3 regions of the Pseudovibrio sp. WM33 genome follow, and region 1 is predicted to be linked to each of the others. Evidence: predicted binding sites of a transcription regulator. Region 1 holds the regulator's gene; each other region holds the start of a gene.
What was found. Region 1 encodes PhoB, which activates phosphate uptake and scavenging genes when phosphate is short. Its sites were predicted from a motif close to TGTCATNNANCTGTCAT; they were not measured.

Region 1 (7,647 bases):
CGGACTGAAGGCAGAATTGCCATTTGCTTCCGACCGTAAAAACCGCCGTGTGCTCTATTCTCTGGTGTCCTCCGGTGCCAATGTCACGCTGCAAAAGCAAGCAATAGCCGACCCATCCATACTGGGTGGGACCGGTCCGGTTGCAATCCCGCTCTCCGACTTTGCCGACCTTTATGTCAAAGGCCTGATCACAAAGAAAACCGAGATCGCCACCTCAAGTGCAGCAACAGTTTCCGGCACGGACGGTCAGGTGACCATCAGTGCAGAAAAGCCTGAGTTTGAGAAGATCCTTGCGGCGTTGAAAACCTATTATGATCGCGAAATCGAACTGCTGACAGGCAAGATTGAAGCGCGTGGCCGATCAGAAATCAGCGTGAAAACCAAGATCGCAGGCTTGGAAACCCGGTTGGCCAACGAGAAAGATCCTCTGGTAGCACAGCGCCTGACCTCTGAGGTTGAAGGCAATAAAGCCGCTCTGGTCAAGATCATAAACGCACTGGAAAAGCAAAAAGCTGAACTGGTTACTCTGCAGGGCCATCTTGCCAACATTGGCACGGGCGGCACACTCAATGCTAACATGCCAAGCTTCTTTGTAGAGGTGAACGGCGGAACCATTAAAGCAGAAAAGGTGACACCAACCAGCGTCACCGGAACAGCCTTCATTCCGCTGTCTACGGATGCTGCCGTACCAGCTGGCCAGTGGGGCATTGAAGAGCTGGAAACGCCGGAAAGTTTCCGCAAGTTTTCAGACAAAGAAATCGCCTACACCGACTATCTGGTCTCCAAAGGCACTGTTGCAAACGAGTGGAACTCCATCTTCTTCAAGTCCGGTGCAAGCCGTGAGCCAGAGATGGCAGGCATTTGGGGCGCAGCCGTTGGTTCCTTCTGGACCATGCTCGTTACCCTGTCCCTCTCGTTTCCAATTGGTGTGTCCGCTGCAATCTATCTGGAAGAGTTCGCGCCAAAGAACCGTTGGACACATCTGATTGAGGTGAACATCAACAACCTCGCAGCCGTGCCGTCCATTGTGTTCGGTCTGCTTGGCCTTGCGGTGTTCCTCAACGTCTTCGGTCTGCCGCGATCGGCGCCGGTTGTTGGCGGTATGGTGCTGGCGCTCATGACCCTGCCAACCATCATCATCGCCTCCCGTGCAGCGCTTCAGGCCGTGCCACCAAGCATCCGCGAAGCCGCACTCGGCGTCGGAGCCTCCCGCTTGCAGGCCGTGTTTCACCATGTGCTGCCACTGGCAATGCCGGGCATCCTGACCGGAACCATCATCGGCATGGCGCAGGCACTGGGCGAAACCGCACCACTTCTCATGATCGGCATGGTGGCCTTCATTGTAGATATCCCGGCAAGTCCGGTTGATCCCTCTACCGTGCTGCCCGTGCAGATCTTCATGTGGGCAGACTTTCCCGAACCTGCCTTCCAGCAGAAAACCTCTGCTGCGATCATGGTGCTGCTCGGCTTCCTGATCTCGATGAATGCAATCGCAATCGTCCTTCGTAAACGTTTTGAGCGCCGCTGGTGATTTGAAAGGCAAGATCATGGCATTGGAAATGACCACAGACACCGAGAGTGCAATGGATACAACAATGAGCGCCCCTCCAGCCGTTTCAGCTGAAGGCGAAACACTCAAGATGCGTGGCCGCGATGTAAAAGTGTTTTACGGCGACAAGCAGGCCCTTCATGGTGTCGATCTGGATGTCCGCAAAAATCAGGTGACCGCGCTGATCGGCCCGTCCGGTTGCGGCAAGTCCACCTTCCTGCGCTGCCTGAACCGCATGAACGACACCATCGATATCTGCCGCGTGCAAGGAGACATTCTCCTGGACAATGACGATGTCTACGACCCGCGCATTGATGTGGTGGAACTGCGGGCCCGTGTTGGCATGGTGTTCCAGAAGCCCAACCCGTTCCCGAAATCAATCTTCGAGAACGTGGCCTACGGCCCACGCATCCACGGTCTGGCACAAGGCAAGTCAGATCTGGAAGATATCGTCGCAAGTTCCCTGCAGCGTGCAGGTTTGTTTGAAGAAGTGAAAGACCGTCTGGACGAGCCAGGCACAGGCCTTTCCGGTGGTCAGCAGCAGCGCTTGTGCATCGCGCGCGCAATCGCTGTGTCCCCGGAAGTGATCCTGATGGATGAGCCGTGTTCTGCGCTCGACCCGATTGCCACCGCGAAAGTGGAAGAGCTGATGGACGAGCTGCGCCAGAACTACACCATAGTCATCGTAACCCATTCCATGCAGCAGGCCGCACGTGTGTCCCAGCGCACCGCGTTCTTCCATCTGGGTAATCTGGTGGAAGAGGGGCTGACCAACGACATCTTCACCAACCCAAAAGACCAGCGCACGCAGGATTACATCACAGGCCGTTTTGGTTAAGAATAAAAGAGCGGTACTCTAAGGAGATATCCGATGAAAGATCATATTGTCTCTTCCTTCAATGAAGAGCTAAAAGAACTGGCCGGACGTGTCGTTGAAATGGGCGGACTGGCAGAAACCCTTGTTCACGACGCTGTCACCGCACTGCTGAGACAGGACCGCGAACTGGCAACCCGCACCATCGCCGCCGACCAGCGACTGGACAACATGCAGGCCGAGCTGGAAGAGCTGTGCATCTCCGTGATCGCACGCCGCCAGCCAATGGCAAGCGATCTGCGCGACATCATCGCCGCCATGCGTATCTCCAACGACCTGGAGCGCGTTGGCGACATGGCCAAGAACATCGGCAAGCGAACACTGGCGATTGAATCTGAGTTCAACAACAAGCAGCTCGCTGTGGGTGTTGAGCACATGTCTGATCTGGCGCTTGAGCAGCTCAAAGCCGTTCTGGATGCCTACACCTCTGGCGATCTTGAGGTTGTCCAGCGCGTACATGTTCGCGATGACGAAGTGGATGCGCTTTACACCAGCCTGTTCCGCCAGCTGCTCACCTACATGATGGAAGACCCGCGCTCCATCACCATGTGCGCGCACTTGTTGTTCTGCGCAAAGAATATTGAGCGCATCGGTGATCATGCAACCAATATCGCAGAAAACATCTACTACATGATCTCCGGAAGCCACCTTCCAACAGATCGTCCAAAAACGGACGAACTGGCGCAGAGCACAACCGTGTAGAGTGTGTTCACTTATAACGAGCAGAACACACGCAATTGCTTTATAAGAGAAGGTGCAAAGAGAGCACTTTACTATGCCTAAGATACTGATTGTAGAAGACGAAGAACCGCTAAGCCTGCTGCTGCGCTATAACCTTGAAGCAGAGGGCTACACTGTTGACGTGTGCGCAAGAGGAGATGAGGCGGAACTCCTCCTACAGGAAAGCCAGCCGGACCTGCTGCTGCTGGACTGGATGCTTCCGGGCCTCTCCGGCATCGAGCTCTGCCGTCGTTTGCGGGCACGCTCAGAAACCGAGCGCATGCCGATTATCATGCTGACAGCGCGCGGCGAAGAATCCGAGCGCATCCGCGGTCTGGCAACCGGGGCTGACGATTATGTCGTCAAACCGTTTTCCGTTCCGGAACTTATGGCCCGTGTTCGTGCGATCTTCCGCCGTGCATTGCCAGAAGTTGTCTCCACAATGCTCAAGTCTGGCGACATCGAGCTCGACCGCGAAACCCACCGCGTGCGCAGAACAGGCCGTGAAATCCACCTCGGCCCCACAGAATACCGCCTGCTGGAGTTCCTCATGAGCGCACCGGGCCGGGTGTATTCTCGTGAACAGCTGCTGGATGGAGTCTGGGGCCATGATGTTTACGTAGATGAGCGCACCGTAGACGTCCACGTAGGCCGCCTGCGCAAAGCCATCAACAAAGGCCGCATGAAAGACCCGATCCGCACTGTCCGTGGCGCCGGATATGCTTTTAACGACCAGTTCGCTATAGGTTAAGTGTTTAAGGCAACAATGGAAATCTAAAACCGCCCAAGGGCGGTTTTCTCATATCTACAGGTCACCGACATTAGCAGCTGGCAACCCCCAAAACAGCAAAAAGCCGGGCTTTGGACCCGGCTCAATACGTTGCTTTTTCAGCTCAGATTAGCTTGCACGGCGGTTGCGGCGGTCGCTGACGGGCTGATAGGCAATGCTGCGGTGATGCGCACAATAAGGTGTGCCTGCATCTGACTGGCGACCACAGAAATAGAAGTCATCAGAACTCGGATCACCAATCGGCCACTTACAGGTGCGCTCATTCAATGTCAGGATGGAGGCGCGCTCTGAAACCGGAATAAAGAGATCGGAGGTTGGGACTGGAGAAATTTCTGATTGGATAGCTTCAATCGGTTCAACTTTAAGGGCGTTGGCACCTGCTATTGTTGGCTGAATCTGTCGGGGACTTGGAGAAGGCGCAACAGCTGCAATCGCTTCAGCCACTGTTGGTTTGGTGGATGTTACAACCCTTGCCGCTGGGGCAGGTGCCTTTCTCGTCTTGGTTGCACCGCCTCCCGACTTAGCACGACCTGAAAGACCAAGGCGATGAACCTTACCAATCACCGCATTACGGGTCACATTGCCAAGTTCCCCCGCGATTTGACTGGCGCTTAACCCGTCTGCCCAAAGTTTGGTTAGTAACTCTACACGTTCTGCTGTCCAGCTCATTAAAGGGCCCCGTCTTCCTTCAGTGGCGCGCAAAACAGCATTCGCTCAGTTCGGACGCATCCGAAAGTGCCGCTTACCTGAGCGTGTGTGCTTGCAGCGTTCAGTAACTACGAGATGGTGTATAACTCTTAACACACAGTACTATATGGGCGTTGATACGATCAACAACCTCAAAGAATTGAGGTGGGGAAGACTCTGGTTTTCCCCAGAATTGCCGTACTACTACTTACCTATAACAGCCTTCTTGTGGTGGGAGAAGATTATCAATCTAAAGAATAGGAGCTGTTTGTTAAACCAAGTTCCACCGCATTCTTTCCAACACAAAGTAAGAGCTGATAGCGTTACCCCGTTGATATTTAATACATATATTTACCACTGAAAAACAACTAGTAAAAAACACTAGTAAACTACAAATTGCATAACACAAGAACTAAGCGCACTCCTCTCTCATATGCCGTAGTACACGCTAGAGGTGTATTGAATAAACCTTAAGAACCGTGGAAAAAAACTGGTCATAGAGCATGGGATTTAATCTCTACTCCATCCTCTAAAAATGCCACAATGCATGCTTCTTCCGGTAGTAGCCTGTTTAAGCTGCACCAGAGGGAGAGACACAAAGCTGGCAGCCAATTCCTGAACGGGAGTAAGGTATTGCTGGCAATACGTGTTATTGACTGCCCTGAGGGAACGCGGTTTATATGTCGCCTCTCTTAGTTTCAAAACGCCACACGGCGTTTTTTTGTTTTTGTAGCAACCAGGACTTTTGAGCATATCGAGAAAGCTCAATCCATAAGGAGTAAGAAATGACGACTTCGTCGCTAATGCAGACTTATGCACGCTCAGACCTCGCGTTCGAGCGTGGGGAAGGTGTCTGGCTGATTGCGGCTGATGGTCGACGATACATGGATTGTGCCTCGGGTATTGCCGTCTCCGGCTTGGGTCATGCACACCCAAAGCTCGTTGAGGCGCTGAAGTCTCAGGCTGAAAAGCTGTGGCACGTCACCAATCTCTATACAATTCCAGAGGGTGAGAAGCTTGCAAAGCTGCTGACAGACAACACCTTTGCTGATGTTGTGTTCTTCACCAACTCCGGGACGGAAGCAACAGAAGGGGCCATGAAGGCCGCACGGCGCTATCACTTTGCCAAGGGTAATCCTGAAAAGAACCGCATTATCACCTTTGAAAATGCGTTCCACGGCAGAACCATGGCAGCGCTCGCCGCTGGTGGCCAGCAAAAGTACCTCGAAGGCTTCGGCCCTGCGCCAGAAGGGTTCGATCAGGTGCCCGCTGGTGATCTGGACGCGGTTAAAAAGATGGTCGGACCGGAAACTGCAGCCATCATGCTGGAGCCGGTTCAGGGTGAAGGTGGTATCCGCACCATGGACCCGGCCTTCCTGAAAGGTCTTCACCAGATCTGTGATGAGAATGACTTGTTGCTGATCTACGATGAGATCCAGACAGGTGTTGGCAGAACCGGCAAACTCTTTGCCCATGAGTGGGCAGGCGTTGCACCGGATCTGATGGCGATTGCAAAAGGCATCGGTGGCGGTTTCCCAATGGGGGCGTTCCTCGCAACCAATGAAGCGGCCAGTGGCATGGTTCCTGGCGTTCACGGCACCACCTTCGGTGGCAACCCGCTGGCGATGGCTGTTGGCAATGCTGTTCTGGAAACGGTTCTGGAACCAGGCTTTCTGGAAGCTGTTCAGGAAAAAGGCTTGCAGCTGAAGCAGAAGCTGGCTTGCGCTGTCGATCAGCACAGTGATGTGTTTGAGCTGGTGCGCGGTGAAGGCCTGATGCTTGGCCTGAAATGCAAAGTGCCAAACACACAGGTGCTGGCCCACATGCGCAACAACGGCCTGCTGCCGGTTGGTGCCGGAGACAACGTGCTCCGCATTATGCCGCCAATGACCATTACCGCTGAAGAAATTGACCTGCTCGTTGAAAAGATTGAAGCCGCTGCTGCGGACATGGAAACCGAGCTGAAAACTGCCGAGACTGCCAAATGACCACTATGACAAAACCACAGCACTTTCTCGATATCAGCGATTTTTCCGGTGATGACCTTCGCCAGATTATGCAGGTCTCCAATCAGATCAAAGCCACCCGCAATGGCGTTCATCGCGGGCAGGGGCCATTGGCAGGCAAAGTGCTCGCCATGGTCTTTGAGCAGCCATCCACCAGAACCCGCATCTCCTTTGATGTGGGCATGCGGGAACTTGGCGGCGAAACTCTGATGTTGACTGGCGCTGAGATGCAGCTTGGTCGCGGCGAGTCTATTCCAGATACCGCCCGCGTGCTGTCCCGCTTCGTGGACATGATCATGATCCGTATGCTGGACCATGATGCCGTGAGAGAACTGGCAGAGTACGCTACCGTTCCGGTCATCAACGGCCTGACCAAGGTTTCGCATCCTTGTCAGATCATGGCCGACATCATGACATTCGAAGAACACCGCGGAAGCATTAAGGGTAAAACCGTTTCCTGGGTGGGCGATAGCAACAACGTTCTTTACTCTTGGATCGAAGCGGCAGCAAAGTTTGACTTCAAAATTAACGTCGCCGCACCAAATGAACTGACAGTACCTCTTGAATGGATCGAAAAGGCCTATACATCCGGTGCTGAACTCGTCGTGACAGACGACCCGTTTGCTGCTGTGAAAAACAGTGATTGTGTTATCACCGATTGCTGGGTGTCCATGGGAGATGACGAAGCACAAACGCGTCATAACCTGCTGGCCCCTTATCAGGTCAATGAACGCCTGATGAGCGAAGCCAACGATTCATCTTTGTTTATGCACTGCCTGCCTGCGCATCGTGGGGAAGAAGTGACAAATGAGGTAATCGACGGCCCGCATTCTGTGGTATTCGACGAGGCAGAAAACCGACTCCACGCCCAAAAAGGCATTATGGCGTGGTGCATGGGTGCTTTGCCTGAAGGATAAAGCATATCGCTGAAAAGTGGTTTTCCGGTTTTCAGACAAAGATATGTGCAAGGATAAAAGAACAAGATGACAAATACACCTGCTCAACCGACCGCCGCTGGCGT
Region 2 (7,647 bases), on a different contig from region 1:
CAGGTGCAATTTTTGTGCGCACCACTGCCCTTGGTGAATCAACACGCTTAGCTCAAATTATCCGCCTTGTTGAAGGCGCACAGGCCTCCAAGGCACCGCTGCAAAAATTAGTCGACAAAGTCGCTGCTATTTTTGTTCCCGTTATTGTGCTGATCGCCCTCGCGACCTTCGCTGGCTGGATGCTTTACTCCGGCGACGTCACAACAGCCGTCAGTGCATCCGTCGCCGTCCTCGTCATCGCCTGCCCTTGCGCACTGGGACTTGCTACCCCGACAGCACTGGTCGCGGGCACCGGTGCTGCTGCAAAGGCGGGCATACTTATCCGCGATATCGAAGCGCTGGAACGCGCTCATAAGGTCGATACCATCCTCTTCGATAAGACCGGCACGCTGACCATCGGCAAGCCAGTTCTGACAGATGCTCAGGCTTTTGACCGCAATGACGACCGCCTGCTGACAATCGCAGCCAGCATCCAGTTGGGCAGCGAGCACCCACTTGCAAGCGCACTTATCCGCGCAGCAGAAGAGCGTAACCTCAAGCTCACCCGCCCACGCTCTATCAAGGCTATCCCCGGCAAGGGCCTGATTGCAGAGCTCACCGGACAGCAGGTCTCCATCGGCAATGCGGCCCTGATGAAAGACCTGAATGTCGCCCCATCCATGATGGGTGACGGCCTTGTAAAGACTTATGAATCCTCAGGTAAAACCGCAGTCACAGTCGCCCTTGGTGATCGTGCAATCGGTGTTCTAGCGTTTGTTGATCAGGCACGAGACTCCGCCCGTGAAGCTGTAGAATCCCTTAAGAAACAAGGCATTCGCACAGTAATGATCACCGGTGACACCGAACTCGCGGCAAAGAACATCGCAGATCAGGTCGGCGTTGACGAATTTCAGGCACGCGTTCAGCCAGAGGGCAAGAACGAAGTTGTAAATGACTTGAAAGAACAAGGCTATAGAGTTGCCATGGTCGGCGACGGCATCAACGACGCCCCTGCTCTGGCAGCTGCAGACCTTGGCATCGCAATGGGCTCCGGCGCTGATGTTGCATTGGAAACCGCAGGCGTCACACTCATGCGTTCCGAGCCGAAGATGATCCCGGCAGCGCTGGACATCTCCAAGGCAACTCTCAGAAAAATCAGACAAAACCTGTTCTGGGCCTTCATCTACAACATCATCGGCATTCCGCTGGCAGCACTGGGATTGCTCTCCCCTGTCATCGCAGGAGCTGCCATGGCCATGAGTTCTGTCTCCGTGGTTACCAACGCCATGCTGCTGCGGCGCTGGAAACCGTAAAACATGAACTGAGATCATCAATTAAGCCCCTGAATAACAAGTTCAGGGGCTTTTTTGTACCTTCTCGTCTTATGGTTGACCAATACAACCATTTCTTAGAAGAACTCCGACCAATCATACGAGAGCAAAAGTGAAGAATAATGCTTCTATTCTTCTATCAAGCTGATCCATTACAAATAATTCGGTTAGACGGAAAACAAATAAGCTCTTCATAAGGTCAACCAATATATAAAATGGTTTGACAACTCCTCAAATCCATCCAATTCTTTCCATTACATATCGCAGCCTCAGCATTCTATAGTTTCATCTCACGAATACATTCGCTGCGATCACTCGGGGGGAAGTGTATGTTTACGAGAAAGATTGCCAAAGCCACAGTTCTGTGTGCAGCTCTGCTTGCAACAACTTCATTCGGCTACGCGAAGACATTGAAACTCAGCCATAATCAGGGACCAGAGCATCCTCTGCACATTTCCATGCAGCACATGGCAGACAAAGTTTCCATGCAGCACATGGCAGACAAAGTTGCAGAAGCCACTGATGGCTCTCTCAAAATCCGCATCTACGGCAACGGCGCCCTGGGAACACAAAGGGAATCCATGGAGTTAGTGCAAGAAGGCACCCTCGCAATGGCCAAAACCAATGCCAGCGAATTGGAAGCCTTTGAAGAGTCCTACTCAGCACTGAACCTGCCTTACATCTTTGTAGACGAGAACCATTATTTCGATGTTCTCAGTGGCCCAATCGGTGATGACATCCTTGCAGCATCGGCAGACAAAGGCTTCATTGGTCTGACCTTTTACGTGGAAGGCGCCCGCTCCTTCTACGCCAACAAGGAAATCCACTCACCAGCTGATCTCAAAGGCATGAAGATCCGCGTCCAGCCATCCCCCTCCGCAATCCGCATGGTAGAGCTGCTCGGCGGTAGCCCAACGCCGATATCCTGGGGCGAATTGTACAGCGCACTTCAGCAGGGCGTGGTTGATGGTGCAGAGAATAACCCACTGGCGCTGACCACGGCCCGTCATGGTGAAGTCTCCAAGGTTTACTCCGATGACGGCCACACAATGATCCCGTCCATCGTGGTCATTTCAACCACTGTCTGGAATTCATTAAACTCCGATGAGCAAACAGCAATTCGTGCTGCTGCCAAGTCCTCCATGCACTTCCATCGTGCGCAATGGAACGAAATGACCAAGGAGCATATAGAGCAGGCAAAGTCCGAGCTTAATGTGAAGTTCATTGAGGTGGATAAAGCACCATTCATCGAAGCTGTTTTGCCAATGCATGCAGAAGCCGCGGAAAAATCTGAGAGAGTTGGTTCCTTGATCACACGCATCAAAGCATTGACCCAATAAGCCTTCTAATGGAATAAGAAAGGCCAGAGTAACAAGGCAAATCTCTGGCCTTTTGTCTCGCTTGCAAATCTGCTTTATTTAGTATCTTAAGCGTGCAGCAATCATGAAAATCCGCCAAACCGCGCAGGCATGGGAGAATAAGCGAAATGGATGGTCAGCGTCGCCGCTATCAGGAAGTAGCTGAGGTCTTGCGCAAAGAGTTAGGCAACGGAACGTTCAAGGTTGGAGACCGCCTGTGCCCGGAGCGCCAGATTGCTGAAGAAATGAACGTCAGCCGCTCACTTCTGCGCGAAGCTATGATCATGCTTGAGATCGAAGGCTTGATTGATGTGCGCAAAGGATCAGGCACTTACGTTGTACGCCTGCCGGATGCAGAGCAAGTTACTCCTACTTCAAACCTGGAAGACATCGGCCCGTTTGAGCTCCTTCAGGCACGCCAGCTTATGGAAAGCAACATCGCCGCCTTCGCAGCCTCCATGGTCACCAAAGCAGATATCCTGCGCATGCGCGATGCTTTGGAGCGTGAACGCGAAGACCTGGCAAAAGGCTCCGGCGGATATGAAGCGGACGAGGAATTTCACCTGCTCATAGCAGAAGCCACCCAGAACTCGGTACTGGTCGATATGGTCAGAAACCTCTGGCAACAGCGCACCCGTTCCAGAATGTGGGATAAGCTGCACGAACGCATCTTCGACAACACATACCGCGAAGAGTGGCTCAACGACCATCAGGACATCCTCGATGCCCTGAAGCGAAGAGACCCGCAAGCAGCAAAACAAGCGATGTGGCAACACCTTGAGAACGTCAAGAAACGCCTGATGGATTTATCTGACGTCGACGATCCGGCCTTTGATGCCTACCTGTTCCAGCAGGATCCGCTAACGCCTGCATAACCCACCAACGGGCATTAATAGAGCACAATTCATAATACCATTGCCAAATGGGGATTATATCTTTGATAAATTCCCATAGACGTTTTGCACCCTTTACAGGCGGATACGTTCGCGAGATGTTTACTACGTAAAATCAACAAGAGTGGGATGGAACAAGCTTCCACTTCGCACACTGTGCATAGGGTGGCCCGGCAATCATGCACGAGATTGAGCTTAAGCTTTCTGTAGACGAAACAACTCTGGAGCAACTGGCTAAAGCAAAACCAGCAAAAGGCTTTGCGGTCAGTGAACAATCCGTAAAACGTCTCCGTTCCGTGTATTACGACACGCCGGATCACGCGCTCAAGAAAGCCCGTATCTCACTAAGAACACGCCATAACGGCACCATTTGGCTGCAAACCATCAAACAAGGCGGTGGCATGCAGTCCGGGCTCTCCAAACGGATTGAGCTGGAACTGCCCATAGCCGGAATTGAGCCAGACTTCCACGTGATTTCTGATAACGAAATCAAGCAGCAGCTGTTATCTCTGCTTGAGGGCAAGCAGTGGGGAATTCTGTTCGAGACCGCCATCACGCGCACTTTGACCTACTATACAGATAAAGCAGGTGCGAAGATTGAAGTGGCTCTGGATTCTGGCATAGCTAAAACAACCTCTAAAGAGCATCCAATCCATGAAGTAGAGCTGGAGCTGATGGAAGGCCCGGTCGAAAGCCTGTACAAACTGGCAGGCGCACTCATGAGAGATCGACCAATTCTGTTTTCAAACAGCAACAAAGCAGGCATTGGCTATCGACTGGCAAGTGGTGAACCACCTGAGCTCCCATCAGAAGCGCTCCACTCCAACTACATCGAGTTGGAACCAGAAGACAACGCAGGCTCAGCCTTCCAAAAAATCCTCAACGAATGCCTCAACCAAATCGTCGCCAACCGCTCTTGCGTCCTTCAGCAAAATATCTCCGAAGGCCCACATCAGTTACGTGTCGGGCTGCGCAGATTAAGAAGTGCGTTCAACATCTACAAAGCGGCGTTTCCGGACAATGACATCATCGCTGAACTCGATACCTCCGCAAAGCAACTCGCGACAACTGCAGGAAATCAAAGGGATATCGATGTACTAGTAGAAGATATCATCACACCGGTCATCCCGTTACTGCCAGACACACATTCTGTAGAGCCTCTCTTTGAGGCCATTCAACTGGCGCATGTGGAAGCGCAAGTCGAACTGAGACAAGAACTGATCGACCCAAAACTCAACAACTTCCTACTCCAATTGGGAGAGCTCGCACACAGCCCAGCTTGGAAAGAGAACCTGGGAGTAAGTGAGTTCAAGAAATTGGACTTACCAATCGAGATTTTCGCTCAGAACGCATTGTCCAAGCGCTGGAAGGCCTGCGAAAAGCGCGCAGAGAACTTGCAGGACCTCACCATTGAGCAACGACACGATCTCCGCAAATCGCTCAAAAAACTGCGTTATACGGTTGAGTTCTTCCGCTCTCTCTATGAACCAGAAGATCTGCATCTCTTCCTTAAGTGCCTGAAACGCCTGCAAAATACCTTCGGCTACCTCAACGATGTAGCCATGGCTGACCGTCTGGTCGCAATGAAGCTTCCGCAGTCCTTACAAAACAACGAAGTTTCAACGGTCATCGGTTTTGTCGCTGGCTGGCATCAGGCCCGCGCCGACAACGCATGGCTGGAAGCTCAGGAACGTTGGAACGCCGCCGTAGAAGCACCCAAGTACTGGCTCTGAGCAAAAGCCTAATCATTTCTGACTGTTAGGTGCATCCGATCAGCAGCCACATAGGCACGACCAATTTGTATAGGCTCACCACTCGCAATCACGTTGATGGATTCCATCACAAGCACAGGCGATCCCTCGGAAATCTTAAGCAACTCCGCATTATGCGCACTACAAAGCGCTGCCGTAATCCGGGTTTCCTGACGCCGATAATCGCCAAAACCATACTTCTCCATGATCTTGGTGATCGAATTGGTCTCATTCAAATCTGAAGGCAGATTGGGAAAACGAGAGACCTCAAACCAGCGCGTTCCTGCGATAACCGGCGTGCCGTCTGCATAACTTACGGATTCGCATTTAAACAACGCAGTGCCCGGTTCAACCTCCAACAACTCCGATGTGTAAGCATCTGCAGCCACTTCGGTTGTGCGGAAGATATCCCCATAAACCTCCTGCGCCTGACCCGACAAGTTCTCCGAAAACCGTGTGCGCGGACCAATTGGATAGACCAGTGGAGCCTTTGCGACAAAGGTTCCACGTCCTTGATCTGAGCGCAAAAAGCCCTCTTCAATCAGAGTGGAAATCGCACGCCGAACAGTATGGCGGTTGACCTCGAAACTATGAGCAAGCTCTTGTTCTGTTGGGATTTTCTCCCCCTCAGAAACCTCAGCTCGAGAAAGCTCAGAGCGCAGTACTTCAGCAATCTGCTTCCACATGGCAACGCCCGCACGTCGCTCAACAGGAGAAAAATCAAATTTCATCGCATTCGTCATCCCTTCGTCATGAAACAACACTAGTCAGTTGGCGAGCAAAATATTTGTCTATACAACTAGACAACATTAGTTCTAGCTTAGCAACCAAATTCAGGCGCCCAGACACAGTTCTTCGTGAAACCACAGGGCGTCACCACACAATGCCAGAGAACCAGTGTGTTCCTGAAAGTTAAAGGGGCTGAAATGACGGCAAGTTCGCTCAAAGAGCAATCACCGGAAATTGCAGCTAGGCAGAGTGCCATGGGCATTCTGGCAAAGGCCTCAGCGCAAGACCTTGCAGAAACGTGGAAAAACCTCGGCTTAGAACCGAACTATACCGTTATCCGCCCGGCGGAAATCGGACTTGTGATGGTTCGTGGCCGCGCCGGCGGCACAGGTGCCCCCTTCAACATGTGCGAGGCAACCGTCACACGATGTGTCATCGCACTGGACGATGGCACCACCGGATTTGGTCAGGCTCTTGGTCGCGACAAGCAAAAGGTTCTACAGGCCGCTTTGGTAGACGCGCTCTGGCAGCAATCAGAACACCGTGATCTCATTGAGACGAAAGTTCTACAGCCTCTGGCCAGCACTCAGGAACAAGCGGAAAACGAAACACGCGCAGAAGTCGCTGCCACCAAAGTTGATTTCTTCACCATGGTACGGGGAGAGTAATATGAGCACGCAAACAGCCTCCTCAATCTTCGCTAAAGCACCCGCTCCGGGCCTGGCAGATCCAGTCCACGACGCACAGTCCGTATTCCGCTCCGCCATGAACGCACTGGCGCAACCGGGAACAGTGCAGCAGCTGGACATTCTCACACTCAGCCCCCCTGCTCCACTGTCAGTAGCTGCGACAGCGCTCGTGCTGACACTTTGCGATTATGACACACCGCTCTGGCTGGATCCTGCGCTGGCAACCAATGAAACCGTCAAGAATTACATCCGTTTCCACACTGCAGCACCCTTCGTTGAAAGCCCGGCAGCGGCTGCTTTTGCGCTGGTCTCGGATACAAAACTGCTCCCTGCTATCGCAAGCTTTGCCGCTGGCAATGCCGAGTATCCAGACCGCTCAACTACAATCATCCTAATGGTCGCTGAGCTCACTGAGGACGACGGCATCACGTTAAAAGGTCCGGGCATCAAAACCGAGAAGCAGTTCAGCATTGCTCCCGCACCAGCAATGTTCTGGCAGCAGATGCAAGACAACAGCACACTCTACCCACTCGGCATCGATATCATTTTTGCTGGAACCAGTCAGGTCGCAGGCCTGCCCCGCTCCACTAAAATCACCGGTTTGGAGGCTTAACTCATGTATGTTGCTGTGAAAGGTGGCGAGAAAGCCATCCGTAACGCTCACAAGCTCATGGCACGGGATCGCCGCGGCGATACCAGCGTGTCATCCCTGAGCCTCAAGCAAGTCTCCGAACAGCTTTACCTCTCTGTCTCCCGTGTGATGGCAGAGGGTTCTCTGTACGACGCAGAACTGGCAGCACTCGGTATCAAGCAATCCCGTGGCGATCTCATTGAAGCTGCTTTCCTGATGCGCGCCTACAGAACCACTCTGCCACGCTTCGGATACTCCAAACCAATCGATACTGCCAAGATGCTGA
Region 3 (7,647 bases), on a different contig from region 1:
GTTCGACTGGACTGGAAACATCTAAAACCATAAGAACCTCGGCAACAGCAATATGCCGCCCTGTATAGCACGCAAATCTACATCGGCTTCAGATATTCTGATCACAGCTCAAGGAGATCCACTCAACCATTCAGGTGATTTCCAACAGAGCCTTTGCCCGCATATATGTCCTGCCGAAATCCTGTAGCAAATGCAGGGTCATAGGCATGTTCGGCGTTGGCCAGAAACTGCTCGGCACTTGCCCGCCACGTAAATCGCAGGGCAACATCCCGGCAATGATCCCGCGAGACCTCCAGTGCTTCCAGTGCTGCCGCCTGAAGATCATTCTTCAACACACCTGCCCCACTGTTGCCAATCACATCAATCGGCCCCATCACAGGAAAGGCCGCCACCGGAGTCCCGCAAGCAAGCGCTTCCAGCAGCACATTGCCAAACGTGTCGGTCTGGCTCGGAAACACAAATACATCCGAGTTTGCATAATACTCAATCAGCTCATCACCAACGACAGGCCCGGTAAACAACACCTCCGGATAAGCAACCTTGAGCTCCTCCAGCTGCGGACCTCCACCAACAACCACCTTGGTTCCCGGCAAGTTAAGCTGCAGAAACGCCTCGATGTTCTTCTCAACCGCCACACGTCCCACATACAAGAACCGCGGTGCTGGCAAGTGGTCCAGCAGGCTGGTCCGCATTGGCCGGAATCGCTGATGATCCACCCCACGCGACCAGCGCAGCAGATTGTCAAACCCACGCATGCACAGGTCAGCTTCCAGAGTACTCGTCGCCACCATGCATCCCTGCCCGCTGTTATGAAAACGGCGCAGCCAAGAATAGCTGAAGGACAGCGGAACGGGATACCGCGCCTGCAAATACTCAGGAAAGCGCGTGTGATAACTGGTGGTGAAAACACGTCCGTCCCGCTTTGCCACCTGCCGTGCCATAAGACCCAACGGCCCCTCGGTCGCGATGTGCAGATGATCACAGTCGTACTTCTCAATAAACCCACGCACGATATGCGGCAGCGTCAGGCTCAGCCGGATCTCACCGTAAGATGGCATAGGGATACTATGGAACGATTGCGGCGTCAGGAACTCAACCCGAATACCCATGGAGCGCAGCTCAACAGCAAGCCGCTCCAATGTCCGCACAACGCCGTTGATTTGGGGCTTCCACGCATCGGTGACGATCAGGATCGAGCTCATGCGGCCACCTGTCCGTCAGAACTCTCGCTGGCAGGCTCACTCTGGTCCCGTTTGCCATCGCCCCAATGAATAACCTCAAACGTTCCATCAAAGTTCTCAGCAACGGCAGTGCAACTCTCTACCCAATCACCAGTGTTTATGTAGTGGATGCCGTTGGTCTCATGATCAGCCGCATGATGGATATGACCACAGATCACCCCATCCACCTTCTGACGCAGCGCCTCGGAAACCAGTGTTTCCTCAAACTTACCAATGAAGTTGACGGCGTTCTTTACCTTCAGCTTCGCCCACGCAGACAGGCTCCAGTAGGTCAGCCCCAGCTTACGACGGCAATAATTCAGCACTGTATTGAGATTGAGCGCACTCACATAAGCCCAGTCACCAAAGAAGGCCAGCCATTTTGCATGACGCACCACCACATCAAACTGGTCACCGTGAATGACAAGGTACCTCTTGCCATTGGCTCCTTCATGAATGACCTGATCAACAACCTCAACACCCCCAAAATGAATGCCGAAGAAGTCCCGCAGGAACTCATCATGATTGCCGGGGATGTAAACGATCCGTGCCCCTTTGCGACCTTTGCGCAAGAGCTTCTGCACCACATCATTATGCAGCTGAGGCCAATACCAGGACCGCTTCAGCCGCCAGCCATCAATAATGTCGCCGACAAGATAAACCGTGTCAGCGTCGTTTTGCTTCAAAAAGTCCAGTAAGAGATCAGCTTGACATCCGCGTGTGCCCAGATGCACATCAGACAAAAACAAGCTTCTATATTTTTTACTAGTAGAATCCCCGGTCACCACGAAGCCTCCGGAATAAGAAAACCTTCTTTCCTTTAAATTGATTCACAAGAAACAAATATGACAGGATACATATACTAAAACCTGTCAGTTTCTTGCTTGAATCTCAAGTAACATTACTCCCCGTTTATTAGAGTAGAGCAAAGCAAGCGCCTGCAATTCAAGTGAATATTCTATTTGCTTGCTAAGCTTGATCCTGACTGGCTCAAACCTTTCTGAGAATGTAGGCTACCCTTCACAATTCACCGATTCATTAGGATGTTGAAATGCACTTGGGTATTGAGGGGCGCAAAGCCATTGTCTGCGCATCCAGCCGTGGGCTGGGTTTGGGAACAGCAAAAGCACTGGCAGAGGCTGGGTGTGATCTCGTAATCAACGGACGCAACGAGCAACGACTCGACCAAATCGCGAGCGAACTGGCAGCACAACACAGCATCTCAGTCATTCCCGTGGCAGCAGATATCTCCTCACCAGAAGGCCAGCAAGCCGTTCTCAAAGCGTGCCCAAACCCGGACATCCTCGTCAACAACAACGGCGGTCCACCACGCAAAGACTTCAAAGAGCTGGACCGTCAGGCGATTCAGGATGGTGTCATCCAGAACATGATCACCCCGATCGAACTGATCAAGGCAGTCATTGATGGCATGGCAGAGCGCCGCTTTGGCCGCATCGTCAACATCACCTCCATGTCCGTGAAGATGCCTATTGAAGGCTTGGACCTGTCCAGCGGCGCCCGTGCAGGTCTCACGGCTTTCCTGGCAGGCGTCTGCCGTCAATACGCCCAGCACAATGTCACTATCAACAATGTGCTGCCCGGAAAGTTCGACACCGACCGCCTGAAAGGTGGCTTCGAGCGTCAGGCAGAGCAGACCGGCATCTCCATTGAAGAAGCCAAACGCCTGTCTTCAGAAGAGATCCCAGCAAGGCGTCTCGGCAATCCGGAAGAATTCGGCAAAGCCTGCGCCTTCATGTGCTCAGCCCATGCTGGATACATCACAGGCCAGAATCTCCTGCTCGACGGCGGCCTCTACCCAAGCGCTTTCTAAAAATGAAAAGCCTCCCCGCAATCAAACCGCCGGGAGGCAAACCAAATCAGCTATTGCAGCAAACTCTTAGAACTTCAAACGGGCGCCAAAGCTGATAATGTCGACATTAGTGTCATTGACCGGTCCTTGAATGGTAATCCCTTCATAGAACGGGTGGCCAGGCATGATGTTAATCTTTTCGCTTACCGGGAATAAGTGCGAATAGCCAAAATCAACTTCAAGCCAATCCTCGTAGAAATAGCTCAGCCCAGCACTGAGCCAGAAGCGATCAGCATCAGGCAAACGCGGACCCCGGTTGCCTTCATTAAGCGGAGACCACTCATAGGCCACCCCAAATCGTCCTGTAATACTGCTGGTAAAGTCATATTCAGTCCCAAGAGATATGAAATAGCCATCGCTGTACTGAAATGGAAGATTAGAAACTTCGGTACCTTGTAGATCAAAAACAGGGAACGTTCCAAAGCGTGACCAGTGTGTCCACTCAAACGTCCCCATCCCGCGCCAACGCTCATTCAGCTCTTGCTGGAAGGAAACGGTTACTGTTTCCGGCATAATGATGTTCGCACGAATAGGAATTGGTGCATTACCTCCAATAACCAGCCGCCCTTTCAGGTTCTGCTCAACCGGAGAACGATATCCGATACCCAATTGAGTACCCTTCCATGGCTTAAAGAGCGCTCCAACAGTTGCCCCAAACCCAAGATTATAATCTTCACCACGCAACTCTGCAGTTGGAGCCGCTGCAGCAACCCCAAATCCTGATTTTAATCGAACCTGAATATACTGAAGCTGCAAGCCCACCCCGACCGAGAACTTATCAGTCAGTTCGTAAGCAGCCGTTGGTGTAACATTGACAGTTAGAACGCGGGAAGACCTCGCATAGACCTGCCCCGCCCACTCAATCTGAGGTTTGGTTTCAAAACCATAAGGCGCATTCGAACTGATCCCGAGAGACAGACGATCATTCACCTTCCAAGTCCCATAACCTGCAGGCACCCAAGCATCTACTCCAATATCTCCGGAGGAATATGGAACTCCCGTAATCGGTACAGGAAAGAAATCAATCGTCGCCGTATCCAGATCAACCGTTGCACGTGGAAACACGATGGTCTGCGAGGATTCCATCTGCACCCCATCATGGCCAGTCATGGTCGCCGGGTTCCAATACATGCTGGAGAGGCTTTTCGAGATGGTCGCATTTCCCGCAAAGGAAAGTCCCTGATACCACGCCGATTGCTCACGAACAGCAAAAGCACCGGCAAAAGCATCAGACGCAATCAGCAAAGAAGAAAGACTAGCGATCGTAATGGGTAGATATCTGGACATGCACGGTACTTTCTGTTCTCAAGAAAACAATCAAGCAGTGCCATGATCAAACTACGAGTTACTTATTGATTCGGCTCTCTTCACTAGAATGGAAAATGTTACAAACTAATTGCACTGGCATATTTAAGGGTAAAGGGAGCTAACTTCACAAAACAACAATACCTAGCGGGCTCACAATCACTTGGTTATTCGCATTTCAGGCAGGTACACTGAAACATTTTCTGTGACAAAACGTCCGCATAACAAAAGGCCCTCCATATGGAGGGCCCTTCAAACACGATTTGATCTGCCGACTAACCTCTTGCAGAGATGTTTTTGCCCAATGAAAGAGCGCTCCACCCCGCCAGAAGCTTCTGCGCTTCTATGTAACCCTCATAAATCTTACGAGCCCTCTTGTCTTTCTGGGTGTAAACATCCAGCACCTCAGCACTGGTTTCCTTCAAGGCGGTTAGCACCTCCTCCGGAAACTCACGCACTTCAACACTATGCTCTTCCTGCAGCACTTTCAGGCTGGCAGCATTTTGTGCATTTGCTTCAGACAGAGCGAGATCAGCTTCCACGCGGCAAGCCTCTTCAACCACCACCTGTAGTTCTGGAGACAGCCCCTCCAGCGCAACAGCGTTCACGATAGCCTCACCCGTGCCATTCGGCTTATTGAAGCCCGGACCGTAGTAGTATTTGATCAGCTTCTGAAAGCCCAGCGCACTGTCGCTCCATGGACCAAGGAACTCGACACCATCAACCACACGCGTTTGCAGACTGGTGAAAATCTCGGAGGCTGGAATATTGACCGGAGTAACACCAAGCTTACGCAAGATCTCACCACCAAGGCCAGCGATACGGAGCTTCCGGCCTTTCAGGTCATCCAGCGTCTCAACAGGATCACGATACCAGCCAGCCATGGTTGGGCCAGTGTTGCCCCCCATAAACGGCTTCACACCAAATGGCGCGTAAAGATCATCCCAGAGCTCCTGACCACCAAGCTGATCCACCCATGCAGTGTGTTCCTGAGGCAAAAGGCCGAACGGAATTGTCGTAAAGAACACTGATCCGGGCATCTTGCCAGCCCAGTACATGGCAGCTGAATGGCCCATCTGTGCAGTACCGCTTGAAACAGCGTCAAACACCTCAAAAGCCGGAACCAGCTCACCAGCAGCAAACAGGCGAACACGCATCCGACCATTGCTCATAATGTTGATGCGATCACAAATGCGTTGCGCAGACATTCCAGGACCCGGCAGGTTTTTCGGCCAACTGGTTACCATGCGCCATTCGATGACCGGATCAGCATCCTGAGCCAGTGCTGGCGCAGCAAGTGCAGCGCTTCCAGCAACCGCTCCGGCTGTAAGCCCAAGCGCCTGACGGCGGGTCAGATTGTTTTCTTTGTTCTTGGTCATTATCTCCGCCTTATTACTCAGACCAGAATTCATGGAAATGATGCACAGGCCCATGTCCCTCGCCTATATCAAGCGTATCCGCAGCTTTGATCGCCTGACTAATATACTCTTTTGCTTCACCAATGGCATCTTGCAGCGCTAGCCCTTTGGCAAGCTCGGCTGTAATCGCAGAAGACAAGGTGCAGCCAGTCCCATGTGTATTCTTCGTGTCATGCCGTGAGGCTGTATACCACCTCTCCACATCGTAAGAGAGGAAGAGATCATCACAGGTATCATCAGATCCGTGCCCGCCTTTCAGCAGAACCCCATTTGCACCCATATCCAGCAGCAGCAATGCTTGTCTGTGCATGTCTTCACGAGATCCAGCCAGCGGCTGCCCAAGCAAAAAGGCTGCTTCCTGCATGTTCGGCGTAATCAACGCCGCAATTGGAAACAGCTTCTGCTTCAACACGGAAACAGCGGAGTTTTGCAGCAAAACATCTCCGGAAGTGGCCACCATCACCGGATCAAGAACGACGCGCTTAACATCATATTCCGCCAGCTTTGTGGCAATAACATCGATAATCTCTGGCTGTGAAAGCATGCCGATTTTCACAGCATCCACCTTCAGGTCAGAAAAAACAGCATCCATTTGCTCCGCCACAAATGCTGGCGGCACATCATGAATACCTGTCACACCTTTGGTGTTTTGGGCCGTCAGTGCAGTGATGACACTGGCCCCATAGACACCGCGAGCCGAAAAGGCCTTCAGGTCTGCTTGAATTCCGGCACCACCACCGGAATCCGACCCTGCAATTGTGACTGCAATCGCACTCATTAGGCCAATACCCCACCTTTATTATTCATTGTTTCGAGCTTGAGACGCTCGTTGAACTGGTCAGCCTTCAAGCTATAAAGGGTATCTATGAAAGCTGGAGTGAAGCTTCCCGGCCCGTTCGCCTGCTCTGCGGCAATCTCGCCGCATACACCATAGACAGCAAGTGCAGCAAGCACGGCAAGTTCCTTATCCGGCTCGGTAACGGCAAAACCAGCCAGCACACCGCCCAGCGCACAGCCAATGCCAGTCACCTTGTCCATATAAGCATGCCCATTGCCCACGGTATAGGTCGTCTCCCGGCCAAACACAGCGTCTTCAATACCGGTGCGCACTATCAATGTGTTCTCGGTGACAGCCCCACTCAGCCCAGCGCTCTCAGTCATGTTTGTTTTGAGGATCGAAACATTCTCGTTCAGAATATCTTTCGCAAACTCCATGCGAATGTCTGAGCGATCTACTTTAACTGGGTCCAGCACCACGGGCATAGATTTTTTGGCAGCCCCTTCAAGCCCAAGCCGAATACCATGCCGCCGCTTTCCATCCAGCGTACCAAGATTGAGGAGCAACCCGTCAACACTCTCGACAAATGCAGGAATTTCATCATGGGCCGCTGTCATGGACGGCACAATGTTACAAGCCAACATGATGTTCGCGGTAAGGCTCTGCGCAACAGAGTTCGTCAGGCAATGAACCCGAACCCCACGCTCACGCACGCTCTCAAAGACTTCCCAGAGATTTTCAGTTGTGTAGGACATTTGTTTTCGCTCCCCTATAGATTACGGCGGGAACGATTACCTTGGTACTCATCCCAATTCCCTCCGCCGGCACAATCCGGATCAGGTTCTAGGAGTTGGCTTTGCGCCTCTCAGCCCGTCAGTCACTTCCGAGCACCCCCATTGGTTAGAATTTTTTGCTAGCAAACAAGAGAGCGAACTGCAAGCGGAAACGAGAGGCAGCGACAAAAGGCAACTGGGGGTAGATTTCGCTTAAAAAACGCAAAAGCTTGCAAAAAAACGCAGCTTCAACGCAAAATGCTCACAAAACAACGCAAACTCA

Region 2: the regulator PhoB is predicted to act here: its motif matches at 6,050-6,066, upstream of phnF (phosphonate metabolism transcriptional regulator PhnF).
Region 3: the regulator PhoB is predicted to act here: its motif matches at 2,055-2,071, upstream of PsWM33_RS16430 (UDP-2,3-diacylglucosamine diphosphatase).

Annotation. Positions count from the first base shown of each region.
Region 1 covers NZ_LMCK01000074.1:8,220-15,866, reverse strand. Annotated here, with positions in the region: partial or broken gene PsWM33_RS28875 (DUF3333 domain-containing protein) at 1-190, shown strand, start outside; partial or broken gene pstA (phosphate ABC transporter permease PstA) at 821-1,531, shown strand; gene pstB (phosphate ABC transporter ATP-binding protein PstB) at 1,596-2,387, shown strand; gene phoU (phosphate signaling complex protein PhoU) at 2,421-3,125, shown strand; gene phoB (phosphate regulon transcriptional regulator PhoB) at 3,199-3,894, shown strand; gene PsWM33_RS12650 (GcrA family cell cycle regulator) at 4,042-4,602, opposite strand; gene PsWM33_RS12645 (aspartate aminotransferase family protein) at 5,406-6,608, shown strand; gene argF (ornithine carbamoyltransferase) at 6,605-7,543, shown strand; gene PsWM33_RS12635 (Hsp33 family molecular chaperone) at 7,610-7,647, shown strand, end outside.
Region 2 covers NZ_LMCK01000090.1:301,507-309,153, reverse strand. Annotated here, with positions in the region: gene PsWM33_RS16745 (heavy metal translocating P-type ATPase) at 1-1,292, shown strand, start outside; gene PsWM33_RS16740 (TRAP transporter substrate-binding protein) at 1,640-2,650, shown strand; gene PsWM33_RS16735 (FCD domain-containing protein) at 2,797-3,543, shown strand; gene PsWM33_RS16730 (CYTH and CHAD domain-containing protein) at 3,741-5,294, shown strand; gene phnF (phosphonate metabolism transcriptional regulator PhnF) at 5,303-6,043, opposite strand; gene phnG (phosphonate C-P lyase system protein PhnG) at 6,239-6,709, shown strand; gene phnH (phosphonate C-P lyase system protein PhnH) at 6,711-7,343, shown strand; gene PsWM33_RS16710 (carbon-phosphorus lyase complex subunit PhnI) at 7,347-7,647, shown strand, end outside.
Region 3 covers NZ_LMCK01000090.1:231,568-239,214, forward strand. Annotated here, with positions in the region: gene PsWM33_RS16420 (threonine ammonia-lyase) at 1-31, opposite strand, end outside; gene PsWM33_RS16425 (glycosyltransferase family 4 protein) at 123-1,202, opposite strand; gene PsWM33_RS16430 (UDP-2,3-diacylglucosamine diphosphatase) at 1,199-2,005, opposite strand; gene PsWM33_RS16435 (SDR family oxidoreductase) at 2,272-3,051, shown strand; gene PsWM33_RS16440 (OmpP1/FadL family transporter) at 3,118-4,377, opposite strand; gene PsWM33_RS16445 (TRAP transporter substrate-binding protein) at 4,671-5,774, opposite strand; gene thiD (bifunctional hydroxymethylpyrimidine kinase/phosphomethylpyrimidine kinase) at 5,788-6,591, opposite strand; gene PsWM33_RS16455 (hydroxyethylthiazole kinase) at 6,591-7,346, opposite strand; TPP riboswitch at 7,388-7,496, opposite strand.